3 regions of the Actinomadura sp. NPDC048021 genome follow, and region 2 is predicted to be linked to each of the others. Evidence: riboswitches for the same ligand, from Rfam matches in the RefSeq annotation. Region 2 holds a riboswitch; each other region holds the start of a gene.
What was found. A riboswitch is a leader RNA that binds a small molecule or an ion and turns the genes downstream of it on or off. The one in region 2 is predicted to bind cyclic di-AMP.
Positions count from the first base shown of each region.

Region 1: linked by a shared signal. The riboswitch ahead of AB0C87_RS22100 (CHAP domain-containing protein) and the one ahead of AB0C87_RS11380 (hypothetical protein) in region 2 are both predicted to bind cyclic di-AMP.
Region 3: linked by a shared signal. The riboswitch ahead of AB0C87_RS40175 (CHAP domain-containing protein) and the one ahead of AB0C87_RS11380 (hypothetical protein) in region 2 are both predicted to bind cyclic di-AMP.

Region 1 covers NZ_JBEZJQ010000013.1:18,904-24,336, forward strand. The annotation lists gene AB0C87_RS22090 (NYN domain-containing protein) at 1-198, shown strand, start outside; gene AB0C87_RS22095 (NlpC/P60 family protein) at 475-1,428, shown strand; cyclic di-AMP (ydaO/yuaA leader) riboswitch at 1,924-2,122, shown strand; cyclic di-AMP (ydaO/yuaA leader) riboswitch at 2,275-2,414, shown strand; gene AB0C87_RS22100 (CHAP domain-containing protein) at 2,424-3,257, shown strand; gene AB0C87_RS22105 (hypothetical protein) at 3,297-4,562, shown strand; gene AB0C87_RS22110 (M48 family metallopeptidase) at 4,559-5,433, shown strand, end outside.
Region 2 covers NZ_JBEZJQ010000005.1:307,396-312,828, reverse strand. The annotation lists gene AB0C87_RS11395 (bis-aminopropyl spermidine synthase family protein) at 1-215, opposite strand, end outside; gene AB0C87_RS11390 (cobalamin-independent methionine synthase II family protein) at 350-1,387, shown strand; gene AB0C87_RS11385 (MFS transporter) at 1,609-3,084, opposite strand; cyclic di-AMP (ydaO/yuaA leader) riboswitch at 3,428-3,565, shown strand; gene AB0C87_RS11380 (hypothetical protein) at 3,575-4,327, shown strand; gene hpnH (adenosyl-hopene transferase HpnH) at 4,397-5,401, opposite strand.
Region 3 covers NZ_JBEZJQ010000040.1:47,884-53,316, forward strand. The annotation lists gene AB0C87_RS40165 (hypothetical protein) at 58-807, shown strand; gene AB0C87_RS40170 (SpoIIE family protein phosphatase) at 992-2,884, shown strand; cyclic di-AMP (ydaO/yuaA leader) riboswitch at 3,353-3,506, shown strand; gene AB0C87_RS40175 (CHAP domain-containing protein) at 3,518-4,285, shown strand; gene AB0C87_RS40180 (CDP-glycerol glycerophosphotransferase family protein) at 4,490-5,433, shown strand, end outside.

The sequences.
Region 1 (5,433 bases), on a different contig from region 2:
CCGCGCGGGGTGCGGGTGCGGTTCAGCCACCCGGGCCAGACGGCGGACGAGCTGATCGGCGAGCTCGTGCGGGCCGAGCCGCCGGGCCGCTCGGTGGTCGTGGTGTCGTCCGACCGGGAGGTCGCCGACGCCGCCCGGCGCGCCAACGCGCGCCCCTGCCCGTCCTCCCTGCTGCTGCGCAGGCTGGGCCGCTCCTAAGACGCCCATAAGGCTCCGATAAGGCAGTCCTCGCGGTATGTGATCATGGCGTCACTAAAAGTGGATGATAATGAGAGATGTCAATCAAAGAGTGATGAATCGGTTGTGACGGCTGTTGCCCCTCGCTAATGTCGTCCGCTGACGTCGTGGACGAGAGGGGCGAAACCGACCGTGGCCAATGATCACATCGGGGCACCGGCGCAGCGGCCTGGCCGCGGGGCGGGCTCTGCGGGCACAGGCCTCCGCCGTCGCCTGGCGGCCGTCGCCGGACTGACCGTGGCGGTCTCCCTGACCTGCTCCCCGGTGGTGGCGCACGCCGAGCCCAAGCCGACCCGGGCGCAGGCCCAGAAGACGCTCGACAAGCTCAACGAGAAGATGGACCAGAAGGTCGAGCAGTTCAACCAGAACCGCGAGAAGCTCAAGGTCGCCAAGAAGAAGTTCGACGCCGCGACCAAGGCGAGCAAGCAGGAGCAGGCCGACTTCGAGGAGCAGCGGTCCAAGATCGCGCAGATGGCGGCCACCGCCTACAAGAACGGTGACTCGGCCGACGTCACCGGCTTCGTCGGCAGCAACGACCCGCAGTCGATCCTCGACCAGGCCGCCGTCTTCTCGCACCTGTCGCACGAGCGGAGCTCCCAGCTCACCCAGTTCCTCGCGACCGCCCAGCGGCTCCGCCGCGAGCAGTCCCAGGCGAAGGCCGCCTACGACGAGGTGAAGTCCAAGCAGGACGAGCTGAAGAAGCAGAAGCAGGACCTCGACAAGCAGGTGCAGAAGCAGAAGGCGCTCGTGCGCCGGCTCGGCGGCGGGAGCACGCCCTCCCGCCCGGGCGGCGGCGGCCCCACGGGCGGCACCTACAACGGCCCGGCGAGCGGCCCGGCCCGCACGGCGCTCAACTTCGCCTACGCGCAGCTCGGCAAGCCCTACTCCTACGGCGCCGAGGGCCCGGACTCCTACGACTGCTCCGGTCTGACCATGAAGGCCTGGGCCGCCGCGGGCGTCAGCATCACCCGCACCACCAACACCCAGTACGCCTACACCAGCTCCAAGCGGGTCGCCTGGAACAACATGCAGCCCGGTGATCTGGTGTTCTTCAGCAACCTCGGCCACGTCGGCCTCTACGTGGGCGGCGGCAAGATGATCCACGCCCCGCACACCGGCGACGTCGTCAAGATCAGCGACATCAGCTCCGGCTACTACAAGAGCAACTTCTACGGCGCCGGGCGCCCCTGACGCACCGCCTGACCCCCTGCTCCACGGGCGTCACGGGACCTCCATCGACAACGGACCAGGCTTGACCTGGTCCGTTGTTGATTTTGGGGGGGTTTGCCTTCTTTTGGGGTTTTGGTACCTTTGCACCACTCACGGCGCCCTCCAGACGCCGTGGACCCGCGGCGCCCACCTGGCGCCCCGGCCCCACGCGGCGCATCCAGCACCCGCGTGACGGCGGCGCGAGCCACGCGCCGCTCCCCCCAGGCGGCACGCCCCACGTGCCGTCCCGCGGCGCCCGAAGGCGCCGCACGGTCTCGTCGCAGACCCGGCCGACCCCGTCCACCGTGCGCACGCCCGCAGCGTGCATGGCGCTGAGCGCGCAGCCGCGGTGGCGTACACGGGGCAGGCCCCGGACGGTCCCCGGAGACGGGCCGCCGTCCGTCCACAACACAAGGCGCCGCTCGTTCGCACGCGGGAGACAGGTCCCGCGCCGGGCCCCATCTCGCCCCCAGGATCGCAGCGGCAGCGCCGAATCCGCCTCAGCGCGGAACCGGGGACCCATCTGCGCCGGAGTCCGGAGGAACTCTCCGGACGGGCATTCCGGCACCCGGGGTGAATCGGCGCGTCTCTCCCGGCAGTCCGGTGAGAGCCGCCGTAGGGCCACTTCCACGCCCGAACCCGTCAGCTAACCCGGTAGGCGTCTGGAAGAGAAGGAGTGAATCCCGCAGCGTTACCTGGGGCGTGGCCGCCACGCGGCCACGCCCCCACCCCCTGCACTCCGCGGGCGTCCACGCCCGCCGAGATTCCCCATTCAGAACCGGCGTGCCCGCCCCCGGGCACGTCACCGCCGAGTCCGCGGACCGCCGTGCCCCGCATGCGCGTCCACCGCGGAACCGGGGACCCACTGCGTCCTTTTCGGGGTGAATCGGCCTGCCTTCGCGGGCCGTAGGGCGGCTTCCACGCCCGAACCCGTCAGCTAACCCGGTAGGCGGCATGGAAGTCGAGGAGATCCCCCCGTGCCACGCGCGCACTGCAAGAAGACCCACGGCAGGCACCGCAAGCCGAACCCCCTGTCCCTGACCTGGCGGACGACCGGCGGCGTGATCGTCGGCGCCGCCGTGCTGGGCACCGCCGCCGCCACCGCGCAGGCGTCGGTCCTGCCGTTCGGCTCCACCCCGGTGAGGGCCGCCGCCGCGGCCGACCTCGCCCCCGGCCTGACGGCGCACGGCGGCCCGCCCGGGCGCCGTGCCGAGGACGAGCGCAAGACGACCGGCTCGAAGGCTCCGGCGAAGAAGGACCAGCCCGAGCAGCCGAAGGCGGAGACCTCCGAGAAGGCCGCCCCGAAGACCGTCGCGAAGTCGCGCCCCACCGCCGCGCAGGCCATCGAGCTCGCCCGCTCGCAGGTCGGCGTCGAGGAGGACGGCGGCGGCGAGACCAAGTTCCAGGACTGGTACATGGCCACGTCCCGCGCGCGGGAGACCCTCGCGCGCGACGGCGGCTCCCTCAGCGGCTACGGCGACGCGAACTGGTGCGACATGTTCGTCTCCTGGGTGGGCGAGCAGATCGGCTTCAGCGACCAGGTCGGCAGCGACGCCTGGACGGTCGCCCACGCCCGCTGGTTCCAGGAGCACGGCCGCTGGGGCAACGAGCCGAGGCCCGGCGCGATCGTGTTCTTCTCGTGGGGCGGCAGTGAGTCCGTCGACGACATCGAGCACGTCGGCATGGTGGTCAAGAAGATCGACGATGGCACGATCGAGACCGTCGAGGGCAACACCGACAACGCCGTCCGGATAAAGGAACGTTCCACAGACGTCGTCGTCGGCTACGGCTACCCGGACTACCGGTCGTGACGGCGCCCCACGCCCCGCGCCCTGCATAGGATCGCGCCCATGGAGGAAGGCCCCGGGCAGGACGCCCCCGTCACGCGGCGCAGGGTCCTCGCCCTCGGCGCGGGCGGGGTCGCCGTCCTCCTCGCCGGAGGCGCCGGCCTGGCGGGCTCGCGCTCCGGCGGCCGGGCGGCGGGCGCCCGTGCTCCCGGCTCCCCGTCCGCCGGGACGTTCAATCCCTCCCTGGCCTCCGCCGTCCTCGCCAATCGCGCCGCGGCCGTCCGCCAAGGCGACCGCATGGCGTTCCTCGCCACGGTGGGCAACGCCCCCGCCGCCTTCCAGGACACCCAGTCCCGCATGTACGGGAATCTCCGGAAGCTTCCCCTGGAAGGCTGGCGGGAGCGCGTCGTCCGCGTCGAGACCGTGGACGGCGAGACCGCCGTCGTCCGCGTCGAGGCGCGCTACAGGCTGCGCGGCTTCGACCGGAGCGACGTGGCCCGCACCCGCTACCTCACGCTGGCCCCGCGGGGCGGGGCGTGGACGATCGTCGGCGACGGGACGTCCCGCGGCCTCGCCGACGACACCGACATCTGGGACTGCGGCCCCCTGACGGTGGTCAGGGGCCGCACGAGCCTGGTCGTCGGCGACGGCGCCGGCCTCGACGGCATCGCCCGGCGGCTGGACGCGGCCGTCCCGGTCGTGACGTCCGTGGTCGGCACGGGGTGGGCGCGGCGGGTCGTCGCGCTCGTCCCCGCCGACGCGACCGTCGCCTCCGCGCTCGCCGGCCCCGGGCAGAGCCTCGGCCAGATCGCCGCGCTCGCCGCCGTCGCCCCGGCCGCCGGGGGCGGTCGCGGCGAGGACCGCGTCATCGTCTCCCCCGGCACCTTCGGCCGCCTCAACGAGCTGGGCCGCGACGTCGTCCTCGCCCACGAGCTGACCCACGTCGCCACCGGCGGCGCCCGCGACGGGCGCACCCCGCTGTGGCTGATCGAGGGCTTCGCGGACTACGTCGGCTACCGGCGCGTCAAGATCAGCACCCGGTCGGCGGCGGGCGAGCTGCGCCGCGAGGTCTCCGCCGGGCGCACGCCCTCCGCGCTGCCCTCCGCCGACGCGTTCGCCGGCGGCTCCCCCCGCCTCTCCCAGGCCTACCAGGAGGCCTGGCTCGCCTGCCGGATGGTCGCCGACCGGTACGGTGAAGCGGCGCTGGTGCGGCTCTACCGGGCCGCCGGGCGCGCCCCGGAGGCCGCGGCGCTGCGCGACGTGCTCGGCCTGACGCGGGAGCGCTTCACCGCACTGTGGCGCGACTACGTGAAGGAGGAGCTCGCATGAGCGAGGCGGAGACCGACGAGGACCGCGCCGGGGACTCCGCCGCCGGAACCCCCGGCGCCGCCCCCGCGCGCCGGCCCCGGATCGCCGCCGCCGTCGCCGCCGCCGTGCTCTTCGCCGGGGTCGCGACCGTGCTCGCGCGAGCCACTCCGTGGAATCCGCTCCCCGGGCACGTTCCCGGCGGGCGGGTGGAACCCGATCCCGCGCTGGACTTCACCCCCGCCGAGATCGCCCGCTCCCGGGCGTTCGACTCGGCCGTCAACCCGCCCGCCTACACCGGGCTCCTCGTCGGCCTCGCCCTGATCCTGGTGCTGGGCCTCACGCCGCTGGGCGCCCGGTTCATCGGCTGGGCCACCGGGAGAACCCGCCGCCGGCCGCTTCGGATCATCCTCGGAACCATGGCCCTGACCACGCTGCTGCGCGTCGCCGGGCTCCCGTTCCACATCTGGAGCGAGTCCGTGCTGCGCCGGTACGGGCTGTCCACGCAGAGCTGGCCCGCATGGCTCGTCGACCAGGCGAAGTCCCTCGCCGTCACGTGGGTCATCTACACGATCGCCCTGCTGCTCCTCTACGCCCTCATCCGCCGCTTCCCGCGCCACTGGTGGGCCGGCGCCGCCGCGGGCGGGTTCGTCCTCGTCGTCTTCGCCTCGTTCGTCTACCCGCTCGCCGTGGAGCCCGTGTTCAACAAGTTCCACTCGCTGCCGGCGGGGCGGTTGCGCACCGACCTGCTGGCGATGGCCGAGCGGGACGGCGTGCCCGTCGAGGACGTCCTCGTCGCGGACGCCTCCCGCCGGACGACGTCCCTGAACGCCTACGTGTCCGGGTTCGGCTCCACGCGCCGCATCGTCCTCTACGACACGCTGCTGAAGTCGCC
Region 2 (5,433 bases):
TCGGCGCCCTGCTCCGGGGTGAGGCGGAACCGGTCGCCGCCGGCGTGCTCCAGCGAGAGCCCGGCCAGCAGCGACTCCACCGAGCGCCGCGGCGCGCCCGTCTCCCGGACCAGCTCGCCGAGCGTCCGCCAGCGCCGGTCCGCCAGCAGGCTCAGCGCGGCGTGGATCCGCCGGGGATCCATGTCCGCCGCGATCGGCACTCCCCCATCAGCCATCCGCGCATGCTATCGGCGCGCGGGTCCGCGGGGATTCGCCGCGGGGACGCCCCGAGGTCGCCGAAGATTCACACGGCCACCTCTGGTCACGATGAGCGCTTCTCTCGCTACTTTCAGTAGCGTAGCCTCGGAGTATGCCCCTCCCCACAGAGCCCATCGGCAGCATCCCGCGTCCCCAGGAACTGCTCACCGCCTCGCCGTCCGACCTGGCCGCCGCCCAGGACCGCGCCGTGCGCGAGACCCTCCGCCGGCTGGAGGAGCTCGGCTCACCGGTGGTGACCGACGGTGAGCAGTCCAAGCCGAGTTTCGCCACCTACCCGATCACGGGCCTGGCCGACCTGGCCCCCGACGGCGCGGTGATCCCGTTCGCCGACGGGCACCAGCGGCAGCTCCCGCGGCTGACGGCGGGCCCGTTCCGCTACACCGGCCACGCCGTCGACTACCTGCGCGCCGCCCAGCGCCACGCGACCGCGCCGGTCAAGCAGGCCGTGATCGCCCCCTCGGCGCTGAGCCTGCTGTACCCGGCCGACGGCATCGACGGCTACCCGCGCGAGATGTTCCTCGACGACCTGGTCAGCGAGGCCGAGGCCGACATCCGCTCCTGCCTGGACGCGGGCGCCCACGTGGTGCAGCTCGACTTCACCGAGGGGCGGCTGTCGCTCAAGCTCGACCCCAGCGGCGGCGTGCTGGACGCCTTCATCGCGCTCAACAACCGGGTCCTGGAGCGGTTCTCCGCCGACGAGCGCGCCCGGATCGGCGTGCACGTGTGCCCGGGCGGCGACCTCGACTCCACCCACAGCCTCGACGTCGACTACGCGGGGCTGCTGCCCAAGCTGTTCCAGCTCAGGGCCGGCAACTTCTACCTCCAGCTGGCCAGCGAGCCCGACCCCGACCGGATCCTGGCCATCGTCGCCGCGCACCTGCCCGCCGACGCCCGCGTCTTCGTCGGCGTCGTCGACCCCATCGACCCCCGCGTCGAGACGCCCGAGGAGATCCGCGACCGCGTCCTCGCCGCGGCCCGCCACCTCCCCGTCGACCGCCTCGGCACCTGCGACGACTGCGGGTTCTCACCGTTCGCCGACGACACCTCCACGTCCCGCGACACGGCCTTCGCGAAGATCGCCGCCCGCGTGGAGGGCACCGCCCTCGCCGCCGCCGAACTCGGCGTCTGACCCGCCGCCCGTCTCCGCCGCCACACCCTCGCACCCTCGGACCCGATGGCACGCCCGCGGCCGCCGCCGCAGACGGCCTGGTCCGCTGACGGCGGTGCGGGGGTGGGGCGGCCCGTCCACCTCCAAGCGCCGCGTCCGGGCGGCGCGTGGACGGCTCACCACGTGCACCGGCCTCCCCGACGCCGACCCGGCCGTTCCGGCCCGGTGGTCGGCCATCGCGGTCACCGGGAGGTGTGGTCGGTGGTCGCGTCCGAGGAGGGCGGGGTCCGGATGAGGAGCATCACCACGACGGCCACGGCGGTCAGGGCCAGCGCCGAGACGGTCGCCCCGGTGGTGTAGCCGTGCACGAGGGCCCCCGCCCGCGAGGCGGCCGGACCGTGCTCGCGCAGGTAGCCCGCGGTCGCGCCGATCGCGACGGTGTTGACGACGGCGGTTCCGATCGAACCGCCCATCTGCGACGCGGCGTTGACGACCGCGGCGGCGACCCCGGCCTCGCGCGGGGAGACGCCCGCGGTCGCCAGTGAGAACGCCGGCGGGAACACGGCGCCCATGCCGATCCCGAGCAGGACCTCGACCGGGACGACGGCGGTGGCGTAGCCGCTGCCCGCGTCGAGCCGGGTCAGGGCGGCCAGCCCGGCCGCGGCGATGAGCAGGCCGGCGGAGATCAGCAGCCGGGCGGGCACCCGCCGGGTGAGCCGGGCGCCGACGAGGTAGCCGCTCGCGGAGTTCGCGACGGCCATCGGCAGGAACGCCAGCCCGGTGCGCATCGGGGAGAAGTGCGCGACCACCTGGAGGTAGTAGGTGAGCGTGAGGAAGACCCCGAAGGCGCCGACGACCGCGGTGGCCACCGCGAGGTAGGCGCCGGCCCGGCCCCGGTCGGCGAGGATCCGCAGCGGCAGCAGCGGCGCGGCGTGCCTGGCCTGGCGCACGGCGAACAGGGCGAGCGCCAGGCCGCCGACCGCGAGCGGCGCGGTGGTCCGCCAGGCGTCCCAGCCGTGCGGGGCGGCCTCGCCCGCGCCGTACACGACGGCCGCCAGGCCGCCGGTGACGAGGACGGCGGAGATCCAGTCGACGCGCGCCCCGGGGAACGCCGGCGGCGCGGGAAGGACGATCCGTCCCGCCACCGACGCGGCCGCGGCGATGGCGACGTTGACGTAGAGGCACCAGCGCCAGTCGGCGTACTGGGTCAGCGCGCCGCCGAGCAGCAGCCCGACCGCCGCGCCGCTGCTCGCCACGGCGCCGTAGACGCCGAACGCCTTCGCGCGCTCCCTGGGCTCGGTGAACGTCACCGCCAGCAGCGACAGGGCGGTGGGCGCGAGCAGCGCGGCGAACGCCCCCTGCAGGGCGCGCCCGACCACGAGGACCCCGAAGCCGGGCGCGGCCCCGGCGATCATCGAGGCGACGGCGAACCCGGCCAGCCCGGCCAGGAAGCTGCGGCGCCGCCCGACCAGGTCGGCGATCCGGCCGCCGAGCAGGAGCAGCCCGGCGAAGGACAGGGTGTACGCGGTGATCACCCACTGCCGGTCGGCGTCGCCGAAGCCGAGCGCGTGCTGGGCCGTCGGCAGCGCGATGTTCACGATGGTGGCGTCGAGCGCGATCATCAGCTGCGCGACGGCGATGACGACCAGCGCCGCCCAGCGCCGGTTCGGGACGGCCGCGGACGGACCGGACGCGGTGCGCGCCGGGATGGCGGTCATGGAACCCACCTCCTCTAAGTGAAGGGTTCTCCTCCGGATATTAACTGGAGGTTTCTCCTCCGTCTAGAGGCGCATCGGGCCCGGATCGCCTCCCCGGCACGCCCACAACGGCGGCAGGCGACGGCCGGGGTGCCGGGTCGGCACGGCACTGAGCTGCGGAATCATCGCCCGCGACCTTGCCGTCTCTTGGTGATTTCAGTAGCTTTGCCCCTTCAAGACGCCTTCCAGGCGTTTTGTCCCACCGTGGGGTTTCCGAGCGCGGTGGGGCGGGGTGCCGTCCCCGCGCGACAAGGCCCGAGATCCCTCATCGATCGGGCCCCACATCGTCAGCGCCGCTGTCTCTCAGCGGCACCCGCCGAGTCCGCCGTGGCGCGGAGCCGGGGACCCAACCCGAACTGGGGTGAATCGGCCTGTCAGGCCGTAGGGCGACTTCCACGTCCGAACCCGTCAGCTAACCCGGTAGGCGGCACATGGAAGCAAGGAGCCCCCCTTGAAAGGCAAGCACCTCGACCGGCCGCGCGTTCTGCGGCCCGGCCCCTGGGTCACCGTCACGCTGACGGGCCTCGCCGTCTTCGGCGCGACGGCGGCCATGCCGACGACCCTGCAGCACGCGTCCACCGAAACCGTCGCCGCCGTCCAGACCGTGCCGCAGCAGCGGACCGCGCCGCGGCAGGCGGCGCCGCGGGAGCAGGTCAGAGCGCAGGCCCAGGTCCAGAAGGAGTTCAAGGCCCCAGCGAAGGCCGAGCCCTCGGCGAAGGCCGAGCCCTCGGCGAAGACCGAGTCGTCGGCGAAGGCCGAGCCGCGGAAGCAGGCCGCCGCGCCGAAGTCGGACGCGCGGTCCAAGGTCATCGCGCGGGCCAGGACCTGGCATCCGCACACCGGCCGACGGGTCCCCTACAGCCAGACCAGCACGCACAACGGCTACCGCACCGACTGCTCGGGATACGTGTCCATGGCGCTGGGGCTGCCCAAGCCCGGGACGAACACCGTCGGCCTCACCGCGTCGCGGTACACCGAGCGAATCGCGATGTCCGAGCTGAAGAAGGGCGACCTCGTCATGGACGCCCTCGGCAGCAACACCACCCGGCACGTCGTCATCTTCGAGAAGTGGGCCGACAAGGAGCACTCGTCGTACTGGGCCTACGAGCAGCGCGGCCGGTACGGAACCGACCACCGCGAGCTCGACTACGGGCTCTCCTCGGGCGACGAGTACAAGGCGTACCGGCCGACGTCCCTCACGTAGGCGTCCCTGAAGACGCCCGGCATCGGCGGGACGCCGGTGCCGGGCGGAACGGGCTTGGAGAGAGAGGGGTCAGACCGAGCGGACGGCCCGCAAGGACTCCTTCAGGGAGCCGAGGGTCGAGAAGACGGCCGTGGGTTCGTAGCCGCAGTGGGCCATGCAGTTGGCGCAGCGGGAGTCGCGTCCCCTTCCGTAGGAGTCCCAGTCGGTCTCGTCCAGGAGTTCCTGGTAGGTCTGCGCGTAGCCGTCCGACATCAGGTAGCAGGGACGCTGCCAGCCGAAGAGGGAGTAGGACGGGATCGCCCAGGCCGTGCAGGGGAAGTCGACCTTGCCTTCCAGGAAGTCCAGGAACAGGGGCGAGTGGTTGAAGCGCCACCGCTTGCGGTTGCCGTCCCCGAACGCCTTGCGGAACAGCTCCCGCGTCTCCTGGACGCCGAGGAAGTGGTCCTGGTCGGGCGCCTTGTCGTAGGCGTAGCCCGGCGAGATCATCATCTCGTCGACCCGGAGGTCGTCGTTGAGGTAGTTCATGACGTCGATGACGGTCTGCGGCGTGTCCGTGTTGAAGATCGTCGTGTTGGTGGTGACGCGGAACCCCCGCCGCTTGCACTCCCTGACGGCCGCGACGGCGTCGTCGAAGACGCCCTCCTTGCACACGGACGCGTCGTGGCGTTCCCGCAGCCCGTCGATGTGCACCGCCCACGCGAAGTACGGCGAGGGCGCGAACTTGTCGATCTTCTTGGGGATGAGCAGCGCGTTCGTGCACAGGAAGACGTACTTCCTGCGGCGGACGAGCTCGTTCACCAGCTCGTCGATCTGCGGGTGCATCAGCGGCTCGCCGCCCGCGATGGAGACCATCGGCGCGCCGCACTCCTCGATCGCGGCGAGGGCCTGCTCGACCGGCATCCGCTTCCTCAGCACGTCGTGCGGGTGCTGGATCTTCCCGCAGCCGGCGCAGGCGAGGTTGCAGGCGAACAGGGGCTCCAGCTCGACGATGAGCGGGAACTTCTCCCGGCCGCGCAGCTTGTTGCGGAGGATGTAGCTTCCGATGCGAAGGCTCTGGCGGAGCGGCATGCTCATGGTGTCGGGACCTCCTCGTGCAGGGTGAACTC
Region 3 (5,433 bases), on a different contig from region 2:
TGCGGGGACGGTGGAGGGGCTCGGGCGGTGAGCGGGAGTCCTGAGCCGGAGAGGTCCGTGCCGCGGGTTTCGGAGGCGCCGGTCGTGCGGGTGCCGGTTGGTGTGCGGGCCTCGTACGAGGTGTTCGATCGGGCCGCCGGGCGGGTGGTGGTCGCGCGGGCGACGCGGCGGACGTTCCGGTCGGCCTCGGTGGTGAAGATCCTCATCGCGCTGGACTACATGGATCGGCATGAGGTGTCGGCGGCCGATCGGCGGTTGCTGGTGCCGATGCTGCGGTCCAGTGACGACGGGGCCGCGACGGAGTTCTGGCGGCGGGGCGGGCGGAAGCAGATCATCGAGCGCATGGTGCGGAAGATGGGGCTGGAGGACACCGCGCCGCCGCCCGCGGAGAAGCCCGGGTACTGGGGTTACACGGCGCTCAGTGCGCGGGACGTGGTGCGGATGTACCGGTACCTGCTGGAACGGGCGCCGGAGGGGCAGCGGGAGTTCGTGCTCCAGCAGTTGCGGGCGTCGACGCCCTGCGGGACGGACGGGTTCGACCAGACGTTCGGGATCCCGCGGGCGGTGAAGCGGCCGTGGGCCGTCAAGCAGGGGTGGTCGGGGTTCGGGGAGACGCCGTCGGAGCCGTGCCATGTGCGGCCGGCGGCATGGCGGCCCGACCTGGGGCTGGGGCGGCCCGTGCTGCACACGACGGGGGTCGTGGGGGACAAGATCGTGGTGGTGCTGACGCTGCATCCGGCGGGGACTCCGTTCGGGACGGCGGCGGCGCGGATCACCTCGTTGACGCGGCAGGTGACGCGGGTGTGACGTGGGTCACACGGCGGGGAACGGGTCCGTTTTGAGACGGTCACCGGAAGTGGTCGGCTTCGGGCGTGAACGGAAAACCCGGGCAAAGATCTAGCCTCTTTGCAGGGACATGGGCGAATAGTCCCTCACTGACGTATGTAGCTTTTTTCTCCCAGGGGCAGGTGACGCCGAACGGGGGACGGGGTTGGCGGAAGCGGAAGGCACGCAGCCCGGGGTGCCCGGCGCGGACGTGGAGGACCTCCGGGGCGCGGCGCGCGACCGGGCCGTGCTGGCGGAGGCGCGGGTCGTGCTGGCCCGGCGTCTCGGCGTCCCGCCGGGCGAGGCCCTGCAGCACCTGATCTGGCTCGCGCGCGATCTGGACATCGACATGGCCGAGGCGGCGTCGCTGCTGGTCAAGGACGGCGGCGGCGGGCCGGTGGGGGCCGTGGTGGCGGGGCGCAGGGCGCCGCGCGCCGAGGAGGTGCCCGCGGAGCGCCAGGCGGTCCTGTCGGAGGCCGAGGACGTCCTGCGCCGGGTGACGGCCGAGGACACCGCGGGGGACGCGGAGATCCTCGCGGGGGTGCCCGACGACCCGGCGGCGACGGCGGTGCTGGAGGGGGCGCTCGACTCGGCGGCCCACCTGGTCCCGGTGCGGGGGCCGGACGGCAGCGTGGTCGACTTCCTTTTCGCGGAGCTCAACGGCGTCGCCAAGGACATGTTCGGGCGGGGCCGGGAGGAGCTGACCGGACTGCGGCTGCTGCGGACGGACCCGGGGGCGGTGCTCAGCGGCCTGTTCGACGACTACGTCGGGGTGCTGGAGTCCGGGATGCGTTTGGAACGTTCCTCGATCCAGTATTCGACGGCTCAGCGGGGCCTGTCCCGCTCGTCGCGGATGAGTGTGCGATGCGTGCGGGTGCCTACCGGTATCTGCGTCACATGGCGGTACCACCTGGCCGAGGACCGTATCGCGCGGCGGCTGGAGCGGGTCGAGCGGCTCGCGCTGATCGGGTTCGGGGAGTGGGACCTCGCCACCGGGGAGGCGGACTGGACGCCGCAGATGCTGGCCAACTACGGCCTGTCTTCCGACGAGGTGCCGCCGATGCCGCACGACCTGCCGAAGGTCGTGGCCGACGACGACCTGCCGCTGGTCGAGGAGGCCGTCCAGACCATGTTCTCGCGGCGTGAACCGGTCGAGGCGGAGCACCGCGTGATCAGCCATGACGGGACGCCCCGCCATCTGTGGGTGTTCGCCGAGCCCGTGCTGGGCGAGTCCGGCCTGCCCGTTTCGATCAACATCGTGTCGCAGGACATCACCCGGCGGCGCGGGGTGGAGCGCGCGCTGGCCGAGACCCGGCGGCAGATGCTGCGCCAGCAGGCGCGGACGGCCCAGGAGCGGCGCGTGGCGGTGACCCTGCGGCGGGCCATCCTGCCGGACGAGGACGAGGTCGAGCAGCTGCCGGGCCTGTGCACCTCGATCCGCAGCATGGCGGCGGAGAGCACGGCCCGCATCGGGGGCGACTGGTTCGCGACCAAGGCCCTCCAGGACGGGCGGGCGATGTTCGCGATCGGGGACGCGGCCGGGCACGGGCTGCCGGCGGCGGCGGCGATGGCGCGGACCCGGAACGGCCTGCTGGGTCTCGCCTGCACGGGGGAGCGCCCGGGGCGGCTGGTCGGCTGGCTGAACGAGCTGATCGGCGGCATGGACCCGCCGGCGACGGGCACCGCCATCGTCGCCCACTACGACCCGTCCCGGCACGTCCTGGAGTGGACGTGCGCGGGCCATCCGCCGCCGATCCTGGTCCGGGACGGGCGGGCGACCCCGCTGGAGGTGGTCCGCGACCCGATGCTCGGCGCCATGCCCGGCTGGGAGTACACGACGATCACCACTGGGCTCACGTCGGGCGACATGCTCTTCCTCTACACCGACGGCCTGGTGGAGCGCCGGGACGCGGACCTGGACGAGCGGATCGTCCGCCTGACCCACATCCTGCGGGACTCCTCCACGCGTCCCGACCGGGTGCTGGACGAGGTGCTGGCGCGGATGGAGCACGACCGGGCGGCGGACGACACCACGCTGTTCGCCCTTTACGTGGAGTGACCGTCCGGGCCTCGCGGTGACGGACGGCACGCCTGGCCAGCGAAGATCACCTAGTGTGACGTGCGCCTCACCCGGCGGGGCGGCCGGGTGGCGGGCCGCCTCGGCGGAGACCGTCCGACGCCCCCTATTCGATCTTCTTTACCTTTTCCCGAAGGCTCGGTAAGGGAGGCGGGCAAGGGGTTGGGCGCCTCTCGAGAAAGATCGGGAAGAGGGGGCGCCGCCCCGGTGTTGGGAGTCTCTTGAGAGGGCTTTGAGCAGGCAAGACTTTACTTTATGCCTGGTTTGCTTTTCTTGAGAAGGTTGGTACCTTCGATCCCGAATCACGCAGCGCGTCCCATGCGTTGCCACCGGCCGCACCATGCGCGGCCGAGGATCGCGGAGCGGTATCCGCACGCGATGCGCGCCAATCGACGCGCGCCCCCTCATCAAGATCTGCCAGAGAGAACATCCGTATACCTGCACCGCTCCCGCGGTGCGAGGCCGAGTCCGTCCGGTCGGTGACCGGAGCGGAGCCGGGGACCCACGTTTCTGGGGTGAATCGGCGCGCCCGAGAGTCGCGCCGTAGGGCTGCTTCCATGCCCGAATCCGTCAGCTAACCCGGTAGGCGCCATGGAAGACAAGGAGATTCCCTGCATGTCCGGTCTTTTCGATCGACTTTCGCTCAACCGCCTCACCCCCGAGGACAAGGCCGTCGGCGTCGCCGTGGGCGCGGTCCTGGCGGGCGCGGTCGGGCTCTCGGTGGTCAACCCCCTCGCCGGCGGCCGCGCGGCCGCCGAGACCTCCGCCCAGGCGGCGGTGGTCTCCGAGCAGGGGACCGCCGCTCACCAGCCCTCCCAAGCCAAGACGGTGAAGGCCGAGAACGCCGTCGCCGAGGCGCGGCGCGAGGGCTTCAAGGTCCCCCCGCACGCGGTCAAGCCCGCCGAAGTGATCAAGCTCGCGGAGTCGCAGGTCGGCGTCCACGAGGGCAAGGGCGGTCAGACCAAGTACCACAAGTGGTACATCTCGACTCCGCACGCGAAGGCCACCGCCAAGCGCGACGGCGGCTTCTCGGTCAAGGAGTACAACGGCGCCCAGTGGTGCAACATGTTCGTCTCCTGGCTCGGCGCCCAGACCGGCGTCAAGAACATGGGCTGGGACGCCTACACCGTCCAGCACGCCAGCTGGTTCAAGCAGACCGACCGCTGGGGCCACAAGGCCAGGCCGGGCGCCGTGGTGTTCTTCGACTGGCAGGACGGCTCCAAGGCCGGCATCGGTGACATCGACCACGTCGGCATCGTCGTCAAGGACAACGGCGACGGCAGCATCACCACCGTCGAGGGCAACACCGACAACGCGGTGCAGAAGAAGGTCCGCGAGAAGTCGCAGGTCGTCGGCTACGGCTACCCCGACTACGCCCGCTGATCCGACGCGTCCCGAGAAGGTGCGCGCCTCGCGAAGGCGCCCGGCCTCAGGCCGGGCGCCTTCTGGCGTTCCGGGTGTTGTGCCCAAACCCTCCGGTGACGGTGGGTAATGCTAAGCGTTGACAGCCTTTGATCCCTCTTGGACCTCAGTGCGGAGTTCCTGGAAAGGAATCCAGCACGCCGGAGTCTGCGGAGGGGGATGCCCATGGCGGTGCGCCCGGATGTCAGCGTGGTGGTGATCGCCTACAACGACGCCCGCAGGCTTCCGCGGGCGGTGGCCTCGACGCTGGCGCAGTCGCTGGGCGGCGTCGAGACGGTGATCGTCGACGACGCGAGCACCGACGGGACGGGCGAGGCCGCCGACCGGCTCGCCGCGGCCCATCCGGGGCGGGTCCGGGCCGTCCACCTGCCGGCCAACTCCGGCGGCTGCGGCCGTCCCCGCAACACCGGGATCGAGGAGTCCACCGGCCGGTACGTGATGTTCCTCGACAGCGACGACCTGCTGGACCGGCACGCCTGCCTCAACCTCCTCGCCGCCGCCGAGGACACCGGCGCCGACGTGGTCTCGGGGCTCTGCGACCGGATCTTCCTCGACCTGCCCGAGGGCGCCAAAGGGCGGATCCGCCCCTGGTACCCGTGGCTCTACCGGCACAGCGCGGTCTACGGGTCGCTGAGCGAGAGACCCGATCTTCTCTACGACACCCTCTCGACCAACAAGGCCTACCGCCGCGGCTTCCTGGAGGAGCACGGCCTGCGGTTCGTCGAGCGGCTGCACTACGAGGACCTGCTGTTCACCGCCGAGGCCTACCTGGAGGCGGGGCGGACCGCCCTGATCCCGCACCGCGTCTACAACTGGCTGGTCAAGGAGCGGACGCGGGCGCCGTCGATCTCCAACCGGCGCGCCGACCTGGCGAACTTCACCGACCGGCTGGAGATCCACCGCCGCATCGACATGCTCTTCGCGCTGCGTGGCGCCTACGACCTGCAGCGGGCCAAGGACGTCAAGTTCGTCAACCACGACCTGGTGCTGTACCTGCGCGACCTGCGCGACCGCGACCCGGCCCACCAGGCGCGCTTCCTCGACCTGGCCGCCGCCTACCTGGATGAGCTGGACCCGCGGGTCTTCGAGCAGGCCAACCCGCTGCCCGC